One region of the Paenibacillus sp. FSL L8-0470 genome, then DNA from elsewhere that is predicted to be linked to it. Evidence: riboswitches for the same ligand, from Rfam matches in the RefSeq annotation. Region 1 holds a riboswitch; each other region holds the start of a gene.
The links. Region 1 has a riboswitch for cyclic di-AMP ahead of NST99_RS00450 (C40 family peptidase). Riboswitches for the same ligand answer to the same signal wherever they lie in the genome.

Region 1 (3,374 bases):
TGGAAACCTGGAAATACACTCCTGCCGATGCCTATGCCCGAAATGTGTACATCCGCGGCAAGCTGGTGCTGAAGGATATCGAACAGCAGGTCGGAACCAAGACGATGGATGCCATAATGGCGGCCTATACCCGTAAGTTCCGCTTCCGGCATCCTTCTACCGCCGACTTTCAGAAAATCGTGGAGAAGGTAACCAAAAAATCCTGGCAAGCCTACTTCGACCAATATGTATACAGCGGCGGTTCTCCGGATTTTTCAATTGATCACATTAAAATCTCTGACCCAAAAAAAGAGGGCGGCGATGATAATGCCCGTTACGAAAGCTCAGTAGCGGTCAGCAATAAAGGAAATCAGTATGGTGACGTCCCCATAAAGTTCACCTTCCTGGATGGCTATACTGTCCAGCAGTTTTGGAATGGGACAGAGAAGGAAACCACCTTTCAGCTAGCCTACAAAGCGCCTCTTTTGTCTGCAGAGATTGATCCGGAGCACTCCATTCTGCTGGAGAGTAAGCATCTCAACAATTTTAGACTGGCGGAGCTGGAGCGAAAGACGCTCTCCCGCTGGACGCTTAGCGCAACGAAGCTGCTTGAAACCCTGCTCGGAACTCTTGTCTGGTGAGGTGAAGGATTGTGAAAAGATCGATAGTTCGCGGCTGGTACAGCATGAAAGAGCAATTTTATATTCTGATTCTGCTTTTTATCTATCGGCTGCTTTGGGGCTATTTCCTGTACAGATTCGTCAGGTCAGCCCTCATCCCGGTGCTGCTCCGTTATCCCGATACACACGCCGGCGGCAGCGGAATAGGCAGATTGCTGTATTATATCGAAGGACAGACTGCACTTAGCACAGACCCCGGGGTGCTGCGCTGGCTCTGGCTGCTGCTGGCCCTCTCAGCGCTACGGCTGCTATGCTCCCCCTTTATCCGCGCAGGGCTGCTGCATGAGCTGCACCAGGAGCGCAAAGGGGAGCGGGGAATGTTCTTTTTTCCCGGAATGAAGCTTTACGGACTCCCCGTACTGCTGTTCAGTCTAGCGGAATGGCTTCTGGCCGCAACACCGCTGTATTGGCTTCTCCCCAAAATGTATGGGCTTCTCCTCAGCGGTATTCTCGATTATACTCTGCTGCTGAGACTGGTTCCTTATGTTCTGGCCTGGCTCCTGTACTTCTACCTGATCCGCATTCTGCTGCTGTACATGCAGTTTGGCTTCACCGGAGGAACAGGCATGTTTTCTTCCTTGCTGGTTGGCCTGAGGGTAATCCTCCCTTCCACCTGTATATCTGCACTGTTCGGCGCCGGCGGCCTGCTTCTGCTGCTGCTCTCTGGAGTGACCGCACTTTTCTGTCCAGGCCTGCCCGCACTGCTGTTCCGGCAATTTTCACCGCTTCCCTCAACGCTGTTCAAAATGTGGAGCCTAGCGGGGCAGTATCACCTTTGGTGCAGTAAAACATTTCCACAATAATAACGCCAGTCCCTTGGCATAATAGAAGAGTCACTGCCCCAGATAAAGGGCGGGACTCTTCTTTTGGTTACAACGTGATTTAGGGTATTTGCAAAACTGTAAATCCTCTGGTACAATGATGCCTGTACCAGTAGTAACAACTTTGTAATCTTTTGAAACTAATTTGAAGCAAATGAATGTGCCTTTAAGCATTTAACCTTGTCGACACGTCACTGTTTCGGTGCATAAAACGCCAAATTCCCGGCACCGGGAAGTGGGGGAACCATATTTTGGGTGAATTGATCTCGCTTTAGAGGGGTCATAGGGGAACCTTCTACCGAATCCTTAAGCTAACCTCGCAGGCCTTGGAAGGAGTACATCTTTTGAAAAGTCATAATTTTAAGAAGAAATGCACCGCAGCAGCATTAGGGCTGGTGATGGTGTTCACGCTTGGAGCAGGGAGCGCTTTCGCCGACTCCAGAATGGATACGGTTATTACAAAAACACTCGGAACGACATATAAAACCGGGGGCACAAGCACTGCCGGCTTTGATTGTTCTGGATTCACCAAATATGTATTTAAGAACGTTGGCCTTACCTTGCCCCGCACTTCCAAAGCACAATTCAGCGTTGGAACCGCCGTATCACGGAGTAACCTCCGTTCAGGCGATCTGGTATTCTTCAATACCCTTGGCAATGGAGTCTCCCATGTCGGTATTTATGTCGGCAACGGAAAATTCGCCCAATCCTCTTCATCCCGTGGTGTAACTATCAGTTCAATGAGTCAATCCTATTGGGCCAACCGCTACGTTGGAGCCAAACGAGTAATGAGCACAACAGCTTACAAAGCTATCGCTTACGATTGACATCCCTCAGGAATTCCATCCTCCAATAAATAATTGTAACTTATAGAAATCCGGAAACTGATTATTGCCGTAATCATTTCCGGGTTTTTCCTTTTTGTCTTCCTTATTCTACCTTTTACACGTATTTGAGGCCTGTGAAACACCTTTTTACTAAAAATCCCAACAAATCTAAGTTAAAGCTTACTCAGCGTGTAAATATAAGACCTTTTTAGCAAAATCAACTCTTAAAAAGCGTAAATATTATGCATTAATATGTTTTAAGTGATTGCCAACTGGCGAAGTCTTTGTTACAATTATCGCAGTGAGTTTTTAGTAACATTTTTGTAATTATTCAATCGGGTTTTACAAAGGTTTTGTCATGTATTGGTTAACAAGCTAATCCTAATCAACAGTCATGCCGAGTTCCCTAACCATTAGGGAAACGGGGGAACCGATTTTGGGTGAATTGACCTCCTATTCACAGAGGGGTCATAGGGGACCTTCAACCGAACCCTTAAGCTAACCTCGTAGGCATTTGGAAGGGGTATTCACTTTTGAAGAAGAAGTTAGCAGCAGCAGTACTAAGCTTTTCCATTATGCTTACCATCGGAGCAGGAAGCGCTTTCGCGGATTCCAAAATGGATAAAGTCATCGACAAGACCATCGGAAGTAAATACGTATCCGGCGGTGTATCGACCAACGGCTTTGATTGCTCCGGATTTACAATGTACGTTTTTGATAAGATCGGTATCAATCTGCCACACCAATCCGGTTCCCAATACCAAATGGGTACCGCCATTTCCCGGGACGATCTGAGAGCGGGAGATCTTGTATTTTATAATACCAGCGGTAAAGGTGTATCCCATGTCGGCATTTATGTCGGTGAGGGCAAATTCGCACATGCTTCATCCTCCCGTGGTGTAACCATCAGCACGATGAGTGACAGCTACTACGTCAACCGTTACGTTGGCGCCAAACGGATCATGAGTACAGATGCTTACCAATCCGTTACTTCTGATTCCCAAGACAATGATGACGTGCAATAAGTTGTCGTAAAACGGGCACTCTTCCATGATTTTTGCCGAAAT
Region 2 (3,374 bases), 3.8 Mb from region 1:
GCATCGCTTCAATCAGCGGAGGGAAAGGGACCCGGGTCAATAAACCTTGAATCGAAAAGAACAATTGCAAGGGAAGGACATTGGAGTGGAAAGAAACGGTGGCAATGTAGAGCGCTGGCAACTGAAATGCTGTTACAAAGCCGATCAGACGGATAAACCGGACAAAAGAAGCGATCATCCATCGATTGTTATAGTCATCCGGTGTCTGATAAAAGCTGAAAAAGCTCGCCGGCAAAATCAGAGCTGTAGGGTCCCCATCCAGCAGTATAGCCACATATCCATCCAGCAAATAAGCTGAGGTATGGTCCGGACGCTCCGTATTGATTAGTTGTGGAAATATGGAGAAGGAGTTATCCTCCGTTAATTCCTGAATAAAGCCAGTGGAGATTATCCAATCGAGCGAAATTTTCTTTATCCTTGATTCTACAATTTTTATCAATTCTGGGTTGGCCATATTCTCCATATAGACTAAGCCTACCTGCTTGGGGGCGAATTTCCCAAGTGTGAAGTAGCGGACAATAAGGTTTGGGGAGGCGATTTGTTTCCGAATCAGGTATAAGTTAACCTTCATCTGTTCAATAAAACCGTTGTGAGGTCCCCGAATAACCCCTTCATTCTCAGGTTCGCTAATGCTTCGTTCATATTTGGCAGGAGTGAAGAGGACATAAAATTCAGACATTCCTTCTAAAAAATAAAGACAGCTTCCTTCAAGAAGTCCCTGAATGCCTTGGTTTAGTTCTGTTTCCAAACTGAAACTAAGTGTTGTGAAAAGCTCAGAAAGGTCTTTGTCCTGATTACGGCTAAAAGGAACAATCACGTTCCGTTCAATCAATTCCGTGTCAGTGAGGGACTCCAGATAAAAGACCAACCCTTCCCTTCCCTGAAAGGATAAGCTTCTTTTTTTGAGGTCACTTGTATAGAATAGTGCTGCTTCGATATAATCGGAGTTTTGATCTACAGAAGGAGATGAGGTCTGAGTTTGGTTAGTCATTATAAGGCGCTCAACTTTCGATTAGTTTTGCGGTTAACGTTCCCGAATGATTTGCAGAATATTCCTGACGGGAACTTTAATGTGCGATATAGAAGAATATTGGGGATGATGTTGAGCCAGCAGACGTTTCTGTTTTGTTTTCCTAAGGACATGAAGTGGAGCAAAAATGAGCAAATCATCGATCGCTTAAGAGTAATACCATAGAATGCGCATTCATTCGCGAAGTGGTGGCATTTTGGGCTTCATTTGCCATCCGCAACGTTTTACATTAAATGGTCACAGGCGTAAGATTCAAATCAACAACCGAATGTAATATAACTGTTCTCAAATGGCTGAATTCCGATAATGGGAACGGGGGAACCAATGGTGAATGTGGCTTTTGCTCAGATAGCTGCCGCTCACTTGGGGTGAATCCTTGCTGCGTGCTGAAAAGCCGCTTCTTACAAGGTAGGGCAATCTCGCTGCCCGAATCCGTCAGCTAACCCCGTAAGCCTCGAAGAGAGAGGATGAGCGCCATGATCGATTAACCGACCACGGAGAGCCCTGACGCTTCTGTGGTCTTTTTGCTGCGCATGCAGAAAGGGAAAACGATCTATATGAGAGTTTAGAAATCTTATAACAACGAAATTCAGAGTGATTAGGCACTATCTAAAATCCTTTAAAGGGGGGGATTGGTATCGTTACTGTATTTATCGTGTGCTTCTGGGTTGGATTGCTGCTTCTCCTTAGCGGCGGATTTCATGGGCATGGCCTGGCCGGTCATCTGCATGTGGGAGGTGGCGATGCTGGTGGTCCGGGCTTTGTGCCCATACTCCCTCTAATGGTGTTTGTCACGGTCTGGGGCGGCAGTGGTTATGTGCTTACCCGGTTCAGCGGAATGAATATACTTGCAGTGGTGCTGATCTGCACCGGGGTTGCCTTGCTGCTGGGCTGTCTGATATATGCGGTGCTGGCCCGGGTGATGACTCGGTATGACAGTAGCATGAATAAAATGGATTATGAGCAGGCGGGACAACTCGGGTACATCAGCATTTCTGCAGGGGATGGAGCAGTGGGAGAGATGAAATACGTGCTGCATGGAACGATGCGTTCCATTGGAGTACGGGCAGAAACCGGCCAGCAGCTCGCCAAGGGTGACAGGGTGATTATTTTGAAGGTGGATAAAGGATTAGCGGTAGTCACCCTCTTCGAGAGGGAAAACGAACAATTATAACTAACGGGGAGTGTCGAACCAAATGGTTATTCTTTATTTAATCTCGGCAATTGTTGTTGTTATCCTGCTGGCTTTGTTCAGTATCGTGAACGCTTATAAAAAGGTTCCGCCCAATCAGGCGATGATTGTATTCGGCCTCGGCGGAAAAAGAGTGGTTCAGGGCGGCGGGACGTTCGTCATTCCCGGCTTCCAGAACAATAAGACCATCTCTATGATGCTGATGAGCTTCGATGTCATCCCAGCGCAGGCAATGTTCTCCCGGCAGGGCATCAAGCTCAACCTGGAGGCGGTAGCCCAGATTAAGATTAAAAGCGATCCTACCGCTATACTTACTGCCAGTGAGCAGTTTATCGACAGGCCGGAAGAGGACCGTGAGACGATTATCCTGCATTCGGTGGAAGGCCATTTGCGCGGCTTGATCGGACAATTAACGGTAGAATCCATTCTAAAGACACCTGACGAAATCAACAGCAAGATGCGGGAGACCTGCTCGGAAGACCTCGACAAGATGGGGCTTGAGGTAGTCAGCTTCACCATTAAGAAAATTACTGACGACAAAGGGTATATCGACAATATGGGGGTTCCGGAAATTGAGCGCATCCGCCGCGATGCCAGCATCGCCAAGGCGGAAGCAGAACGCGACATTCAGATCAAACAAGCCGAGGCGGAGAAGGAATCCGCCATTGCCAAAGCCAATGCACATCAGGCTACCATTGAAGCTGGAACCGCAGCCCGCGCCAAGGAATCTCTGTTCGAGAAGGATTTGAACATTAAGCAGGCAGACTTTAAGCTGGAAACTGAAGTGAAAAAAGCACAGGCGGATCTTGCGTACGAATTGCAGCAGAACAAAATTAAGCAGTCGCTGGTTACCGAACAGGTCAAGATTACGCAGATGGAAGCGGAGGCCAATAGGACCGTCCGGGAAATCGAAGTTGAGCTGAGACAGAAGGAGCTGGAGGCCACGGTGATCAAGCCTGCTGAGGCGGAGAACCAGGCTACGATCATGAGAGCGGAAGCGGCTAAGCAGCGGAAAATTCTTGAGGCTGAAGCAGAGGCGGCCACAATGACCAAACGGGGGCTGGCAACAGCGGAAGCAGAACTGGCGAAGGGAAAAGCCAACGCGGAAAATGTTCAGCTGGCCGGAGCAGCGGAAGCGGGGGCACTGGAGAA
Region 3 (3,374 bases), 2.8 Mb from region 1:
TAGACTTGAACCCGTTCGCTATCCTTTGAGTGATACACCGTGTACATCGCTTCACGAATCTGTTCATCTGTTTCCACGTTCAACACCGTTTCGAATTCCCCGGCAAAAGATGCCTCCGCCGAATCTTCACTTAAAGCCGAAGATCTGACAGCAAATCGTGCATTCTTATGTATCATGCGGATTTTCTGCAACCTGGCTGCACTTTCAGTCCAAGCCTCTTCCTTTAATTTATCGCTTTCAAAGGCCGAAGGAAAGACAACAAATCCCTCCGGCACAGGATATCCCGCCTGAAGCATTCTGGAGAGCATCGCTCCCTTACCTCCTGCTTCGACATATTGCTCCGGGCTTAGCTCGGCGAATCCTCGGATCATCTGTCCCATATCCAATTGCTCCTTTTGATATATTTGAAACTTTATTTAATTTGATATTTAGTTTCATTTAATACTTTATTCCACTATTGTATTAAACGTCAAGCTTTACTTCATCTATCTAGGGCGTGTCTTCAAACCGCTTCCCCGTCAAAACCTGCTGCTGTATGCCCTAAGGAATCATGGGTACAGTGCCATTTTCTGATCACACGCGGAGAAAGGCGTTTCGCCACCAGGTAGTTTTTTCGGTGGAGGCTTACGTCTCGGTGTTTCAAAGACTTCACTCTTCTTTCGAAGGCTTGTGTGTGCGACTGGAAAGTGTATTCTTGGCTCTGAGTACAAACGGACCGAGTTGCACTTATTTGGGGCTTTTATCCTGTTACAGGAGGAACGGACTCCAGCGCAGTTATTTCTCCCTGATGGACGTTTTTAAAGAGAATGCAGAGCAGTAAGGTCGCCTGGGTCCGCAAAAGAGAATAAACAGGGATTTTACTCTCCAGAGCTCTTCCAATTTGAAGACATGCTCTAGTTGATTAATTCCGTCAACAAAAAGGGTGTTCTCAGCAGTTATGAAATGGCTGCTAAGAACACCCTCGTTTGGTGAACAGGATAAACATGAGCACTTGGTGCGAATACTCCGCGACCGGACCGTTGGTCCAATCACTGTGTTCCACACTTTTTTTGAACTTGTTTTGCAAAATATATCAATGGTTCCGATAGGTAATATCTAGCCCATCGAGATATTAACATTCCAGAAGGAGGTTGTCTTATTTCAAGTCATGAACAAGATCAGCCTTCGGAGCTGCAGGAACAACTCACCCTACTCAATTTTTTGCTGATTTGGCTTGGTCCTGTATCCCTTGCCGCGGGCAAGTTTAGCTTTGACTTTTCAAAACTTCCTGGGTTATACTTTACCTACGCTTAATTTCCAGCCTTTGGCAGGAAAGCGGGGGAACCAGTCTTTTGGGGCGAATCATTCACAGAATGTAGGGTACCATCTTACCCGAGTCCGTCAGCTAACCTCGTCAGTAGTGGATGGGTCTGCTTTTTTAGGTATATTCATAACCAGAGACCCTTGCTAAGGGTCTCTTTTTTGTATTCTCATGACCCTGCTGGCAGCAGTTTGGCTATCGACCTCAAGGCTCCCTTTTTTCTCACACTATGAGACCAAGGAGAGATGCAAGTGCAAAAGGTAAGGTACATAACGGATATCAACAAGGTTGCCATGCTGTCTGAAACGGAGAAAGAAAAGCTGAAGGAGATCACCGGCAAATTTGCCTTTCGGGTCAATGACTATTATCTGTCGCTGATCGACTGGGACGACCCGGGTGATCCGATCCGCAGGCTCGTCATTCCAAGTGAAGGTGAACTTGAGGAGTATGGCTGCTGGGATGCATCCGATGAGGGAATGAATTATGTAGTGCCGGGATGTCAGCACAAATACAGAACAACGGCCCTCCTGATTGTCTCCGAGGTGTGTGGAGCTTACTGCCGCTACTGCTTCCGCAAGCGCCTGTTCCGCAATGATGTGAAGGAAGCACAAACCGATGTGGCTCCTGGGCTGGAATACATCAGGAATCATCCAGAGATCAATAATGTGCTGCTTACCGGCGGAGACAGCCTGATTCTCTCTACCTCTAAGCTGCGCTTCATCATCGAAAGCCTGAGATCCATTGACCATGTGAAGATTATCCGGCTGGGCTCCAAAATTCCCGTATTTAATCCCATGCGCATTTATCAGGACGAAGAACTGCTGGAACTAATCCGTACCTATTCATCGGAGGACAAACGCATTTACGTCATGGCGCATATTAATCATCCCCGGGAAATTACGCCCGAAGCCAAACATGCATTCAGAGCACTCCATAATGCCGGGGCAATCGTGGTTAATCAGACGCCGGTGCTGAAAGGCATCAACGATGATGCGGCGGTACTCGGAGAACTGCTCGACCGGCTGTCCTGGGCCGGAGTCACTCCCTATTATTTCTTCGTGAACCGGCCCATTGCCGGCAACCGCGAGTTCGTTCTGCCGCTGGAGCGTGTCTACAACATTGTTGAGGAAGCCAAGGCCAGAACCTCAGGTCTGGGTAAAAGAGTCCGTCTATCCATGAGCCACTCCTCCGGTAAAATCGAGATACTGGCGATTGAAGACGGCAAGGCCTATCTGAAATACCATCAGTCCAGAGCGCAGGAGTACGGCAAATTCATGATCCTGGAATGTCCACCGGATGCGGAATGGTTCGATGATCTTCCCGGCAGCGAGAAGCACTGGACCCACCCTGCTTCCACTTCCCAGATCCCGCAGCTCCTATAAAAGCCAGCACAGTCCCCTTGTATCAGCATCGGGACTGTTTAGCGTGTTTACCGGCTATTCCATCCCCTGTGAGAACAGCTTGCTGATGAGCGCTCTCCGGCTGGAAACGCCGGTCTTAGAGAAGATGGATTTCAGGTGATCCTGTACGGTGTACGCAGAAATATGCAGCGACTCTGCCAGCTCCTTAGTGGATAATCCGCGGGAGAGCATCTCGGCCAGCTGCTTCTCCCTCGCGGTCAACTGGCAGGCATCGGCCAGCAGCCGGAAGATCTCCGAGGACTTGGCATAGACAAAAGCAACAGCCAGCTCCGTCTTCTTGCCGCTGCCTTCAAGCCTGCTGGCCGTAACTGTCAAGTATGCCCCATCCTCGACGCGCAGGCATAATTTCGCCTTCGAAGGCAACCCTCCTGGTTCCGTATTCTCACCAAGTGCCTGCAGGCATACTGCGTTGACCGGCCGGGGGAGAACACCGTGATCCAGCCGTTCCAGCTGCTGCAGACGGTTCAGCCAATATTGAGCCGCACTGTTCGCGCTGACCGGAAGCAGCTGGTCCGTCAGAATCATGATTCCACTGTCCTCCGGTGCGGTATCCATCCGTCCCAGAGGGGGCTCGGAGGCATAGCTGCGGAGTGCGCCGGCAATCAGCGGAACAACAGATGATATCACTGCACACTCGTGCTCTTGAAATGGAG
Region 4 (3,374 bases), 480 kb from region 1:
TTCTTCGTTAATCGTACTGGTCGCCAGGTTAATGCCGTCCAATGGATCGAATCTGCTTGATTTCATTCAAGGGCTTATGACAGGAATGGGCATTGCCGGTATGATTGCGTCATTAATCATTTTTGGCAGACATTCTAAACGCGCACACTAAGAAGTGATCATAGGTTTTACTGAGGAAGCCGCGGTTCGGAAACCGCGGCTTTTTTGCGGCTCCCGGGGGAGTTCAGAGCCAAACTGGATCAGTGAAGGCTTATGGTGTATGTTATTGAATAAGGAGTGGTAATCTTGAAAAAAAACAATCAAATCCCCGCGATACTCGCAGCTTCAATGCTGCTGATTCTGCTCAGCAGCATGCTTAAGCCGGAGGGCTCTACCCTGCTGGGTGTGCTGCAGACGTTAATGCTCGGAGTGGGCTTGCTGGGCTGCTGTACAGCGGCCTGGAGATTCGCCAAAGGCGGCAAGGGCAAGAGCTGAGTATAAATAGAAAAGGCCGCGGCATTATGCTGCGGCTTTTTCATGCGCTTCGACAAGTTGCCCATTACATCAGCGGAGATAAGAGAGGGGCCCACAGTGCTTCTTTAATCTATGTGAGCAGCTATACAACAAATAAATTTGCTTCAGGCCGCAATGTTTCTAACCGGCACATTTGCTCGCGCACATGTCTCAGCCGGGTTTTCAGCACCGGCACGCTTTGCTCAAGAATGGTGCTGATTGCAGGCAGGGGCAGCAGCATGCCGTACCATAACACCTGGACAATCTGATCCTCCCAGGCTAATCCATTGGAAACAAAGAGGCTGCACTCCTCCGCAGCCCGGGAGCACTGCTGAATGCACTCCCGGTAGGCAACCAGCGAGAAAGGCTGCGGTATGAAATCATCATGAAGGTACCGGGTGTAAAGCTCAGTGAAGGTCTTCATCGCAGTCTTTTCCGCAACGGCACCCTCTCCCAGCAGCAGACTGGTGAGTGCATAAATATTTCCGGTGTTCTTTTGGACATATTCCGCAAACTCGCTGGCAGCTGTCCATTCCGGGGATAATGGGTCTGGCATGTCTTCACGTTCCTTTCTGAATAAGAAATTATAAGAGGGAGAAATAAGCGATGGATCTGTCCATTAGCTCGGCTATGTCCGGTTCCTGCCAGCTGCCTTTATGCAGCAGGGAACTTGAAGGTTTATAGTACATCCGTCTGAAGGGGGGCGTACCGCCGGCCCCGGCTGTACGGGAATAGGGGACCATTTGCAGATGTGACGTGACGACCTTGCCTTGCAGCTTGGCTTTTAAATCCAGCAGGGCCGTTTGCACGATTTCTTGCTGACCCGGCTCCCACTGCGCACCTAGCTGCTGTACAATTTCTATGGCTTCTTCCAGCCTGTGATTGCGTATACTTCTCAGGAAGCTGCTCCATTTAATGACGTCAAAATGATCGCCTTCCGCAGACAGTATCCCCGCTCCCCAGCTGCACCCAGCCTTGCACGTAAGCTTCAGCACACCATATCGGCATTTGCCGGATGACTCCGTGGCCTGATGGAATGGCCAGGGGGCATCGAATACAAACACTTCTATACGTAACAGCCTGCGCTGGTTCATTTCGTTTTCCCTCCTACCCATTTATAAGCTGCAGCCTCAGCACAAAAAACCGCAGCAGAGGAGGACCTCTGCTGCGGTTTTGGTACAGGCTTAAATACACCTGGCGCAAAAACGTGGCGGATCAAGGTTCTCTCTAGTCGCTTACGGGGTTAGCTGTCGGATTCGGACGGTGAGAGTCGCCCTACCTAATGAGACCACAGTCTCCTTCGGATTCACCCCAAGAAAGATTCTTATCTTCCAGGTAAGGCCCCTGCGGGCCTGATGGTTCCCCCGTTTCCCGCATTGCGGGAATTCAGCGTTTATATCGCATTTCGTGCATTGGATTCAAACCGAATCATACTCTTTTCGCATGAGCTTTGTAAAAAGGAAAAAACATTCTTCTGAGCCGAATTTCAGGGAATTCTGGCAAAGGAAACGGTAGGATGTGCTAAAAGGGTGTTTATCAACGGTTTTCGGCTTTTTATCTCGTTCATACGACTGCTTTTGATTTAGGGTGATCAGAGCATAAAAGGCAATTTGCTCAACATCGGGTGAATATAATCACAATACTGAATGCTTTTTCGCAAATCGCTGATAAGCCGAGTAAATAAGAGGAATGATGAGATCGAGGCTTAAGTAAGCGCTACCTGATCTGGTTTGGGTTTACTAAATGCATTATTTTGGCAGGTTTGGCGGTTTACAAGGTCGTGATCGCCAGAGTATGATTACTTCTGTTTACTACACAATCGAATACGCAGTCCGCTTAATTTCCGTTATGGAAAGCGGGGGAACCAACAATCGGCAGCCGATGTGAGAGTCGGAGCCGGTTATGGGGTGAATCCTGTGAAAGTGCGAGAGAATGCTCGCATGGATACAGGTAGGGCGACTCTCACTGCCCGAATCCGACAGCTAACCTCGTAAGCGTATTAGAGAGGATGAGCACAATGTGACCGTTAATTGGACCACAGAGGGAATTCCTTTGTGGTTTTTTGCTGTGTTCGTATGGCAAATGAATGGAAGTCCTAAGCCGGAGGAGAGGAAGATATGGCGAATTCGGAAGAATATGTACTCATTAACGCTCCGACTAAAGCGGGGGAGCATTTTATCAAAATCTTAAAGTTTAGAGGCTATAAGATCGCAGGAATCGCCAACAATGCGGCGGAGAAGCGGCGTCTGGAGGAGCTGGGAATCGAGGTCAATCTCGTGGTGGATACACATCATCAGAATACATGGTTCCGCCCCTCTTTTCCGGTAGGCAGAGTATTTCTGTTCGAGAGCAGTGTGACCTTATGCTGCCGGTATATCCAGATGTGCCGGACCTGGACGACAAAGCCAATATACGTAATTACGACTTCGATGAATCCCAGACTGGTCTATAAAGGGCTTGGAGCGGATTCCGTCATCTATTCCCACAGCGGAAATGTCTCTTTTCTGGCGGATGTCTCAACGAATCCAGGATAAGGCCAAATAAAAGGGCAAATAAAAGGCATCCCCTGGACAGAGGTCCAAGGGGATGCCTTTTTCAAAATATAAGTATTCATATGCTTCATGCTATAAATTATTCAGCGGTTGCTCCAATAAGCTCCTTAAGCTCGGAAACATTGAAGCCCTTGACTGCGCGGCCTTCGTACACGGTAACAGGCACACCCATGAAGCCCAGCTTCTCGACTTCTTCCTGATACACTGTACTTGTCATAACATCACGCACCTCGAAGCTAACGTCTTGCTCGGTCAGCCACTGCTTCACTTGATTGCAGTCGCTGCACCCTGTGGTGGAATAGACAATTACCGGCTGGCTCATTGGCTCAC

Region 2: it holds a riboswitch for cyclic di-AMP, as region 1 does, so the genes downstream of both, NST99_RS17455 (hypothetical protein) here and NST99_RS00450 (C40 family peptidase) in region 1, are expected to answer to the same signal.
Region 3: it holds a riboswitch for cyclic di-AMP, as region 1 does, so the genes downstream of both, NST99_RS12825 (KamA family radical SAM protein) here and NST99_RS00450 (C40 family peptidase) in region 1, are expected to answer to the same signal.
Region 4: it holds a riboswitch for cyclic di-AMP, as region 1 does, so the genes downstream of both, NST99_RS02605 (hypothetical protein) here and NST99_RS00450 (C40 family peptidase) in region 1, are expected to answer to the same signal.

Annotation. Positions count from the first base shown of each region.
Region 1 covers NZ_JBBOZM010000001.1:85,544-88,917, reverse strand. The annotation lists gene NST99_RS00460 (M1 family metallopeptidase) at 1-620, shown strand, start outside; gene NST99_RS00455 (hypothetical protein) at 632-1,462, shown strand; cyclic di-AMP (ydaO/yuaA leader) riboswitch at 1,683-1,821, shown strand; gene NST99_RS00450 (C40 family peptidase) at 1,879-2,307, shown strand; cyclic di-AMP (ydaO/yuaA leader) riboswitch at 2,693-2,835, shown strand; gene NST99_RS00445 (C40 family peptidase) at 2,841-3,332, shown strand.
Region 2 covers NZ_JBBOZM010000001.1:3,871,728-3,875,101, forward strand. The annotation lists gene NST99_RS17450 (spore germination protein) at 1-991, opposite strand, end outside; cyclic di-AMP (ydaO/yuaA leader) riboswitch at 1,312-1,499, shown strand; gene NST99_RS17455 (hypothetical protein) at 1,686-2,204, shown strand; gene NST99_RS17460 (flotillin family protein) at 2,227-3,374, shown strand, end outside.
Region 3 covers NZ_JBBOZM010000001.1:2,856,892-2,860,265, reverse strand. The annotation lists gene NST99_RS12830 (PEP/pyruvate-binding domain-containing protein) at 1-380, opposite strand, end outside; cyclic di-AMP (ydaO/yuaA leader) riboswitch at 1,277-1,414, shown strand; gene NST99_RS12825 (KamA family radical SAM protein) at 1,546-2,682, shown strand; gene NST99_RS12820 (helix-turn-helix transcriptional regulator) at 2,737-3,374, opposite strand, start outside.
Region 4 covers NZ_JBBOZM010000001.1:562,524-565,897, forward strand. The annotation lists gene NST99_RS02590 (hypothetical protein) at 1-151, shown strand, start outside; gene NST99_RS02595 (hypothetical protein) at 286-474, shown strand; gene NST99_RS02600 (hypothetical protein) at 596-1,048, opposite strand; gene NST99_RS02605 (hypothetical protein) at 1,077-1,586, opposite strand; cyclic di-AMP (ydaO/yuaA leader) riboswitch at 1,711-1,894, opposite strand; cyclic di-AMP (ydaO/yuaA leader) riboswitch at 2,316-2,504, shown strand; gene NST99_RS02610 (hypothetical protein) at 2,610-3,026, shown strand; gene NST99_RS02615 (glutaredoxin family protein) at 3,124-3,366, opposite strand; gene ytxJ (bacillithiol system redox-active protein YtxJ) at 3,363-3,374, opposite strand, start outside.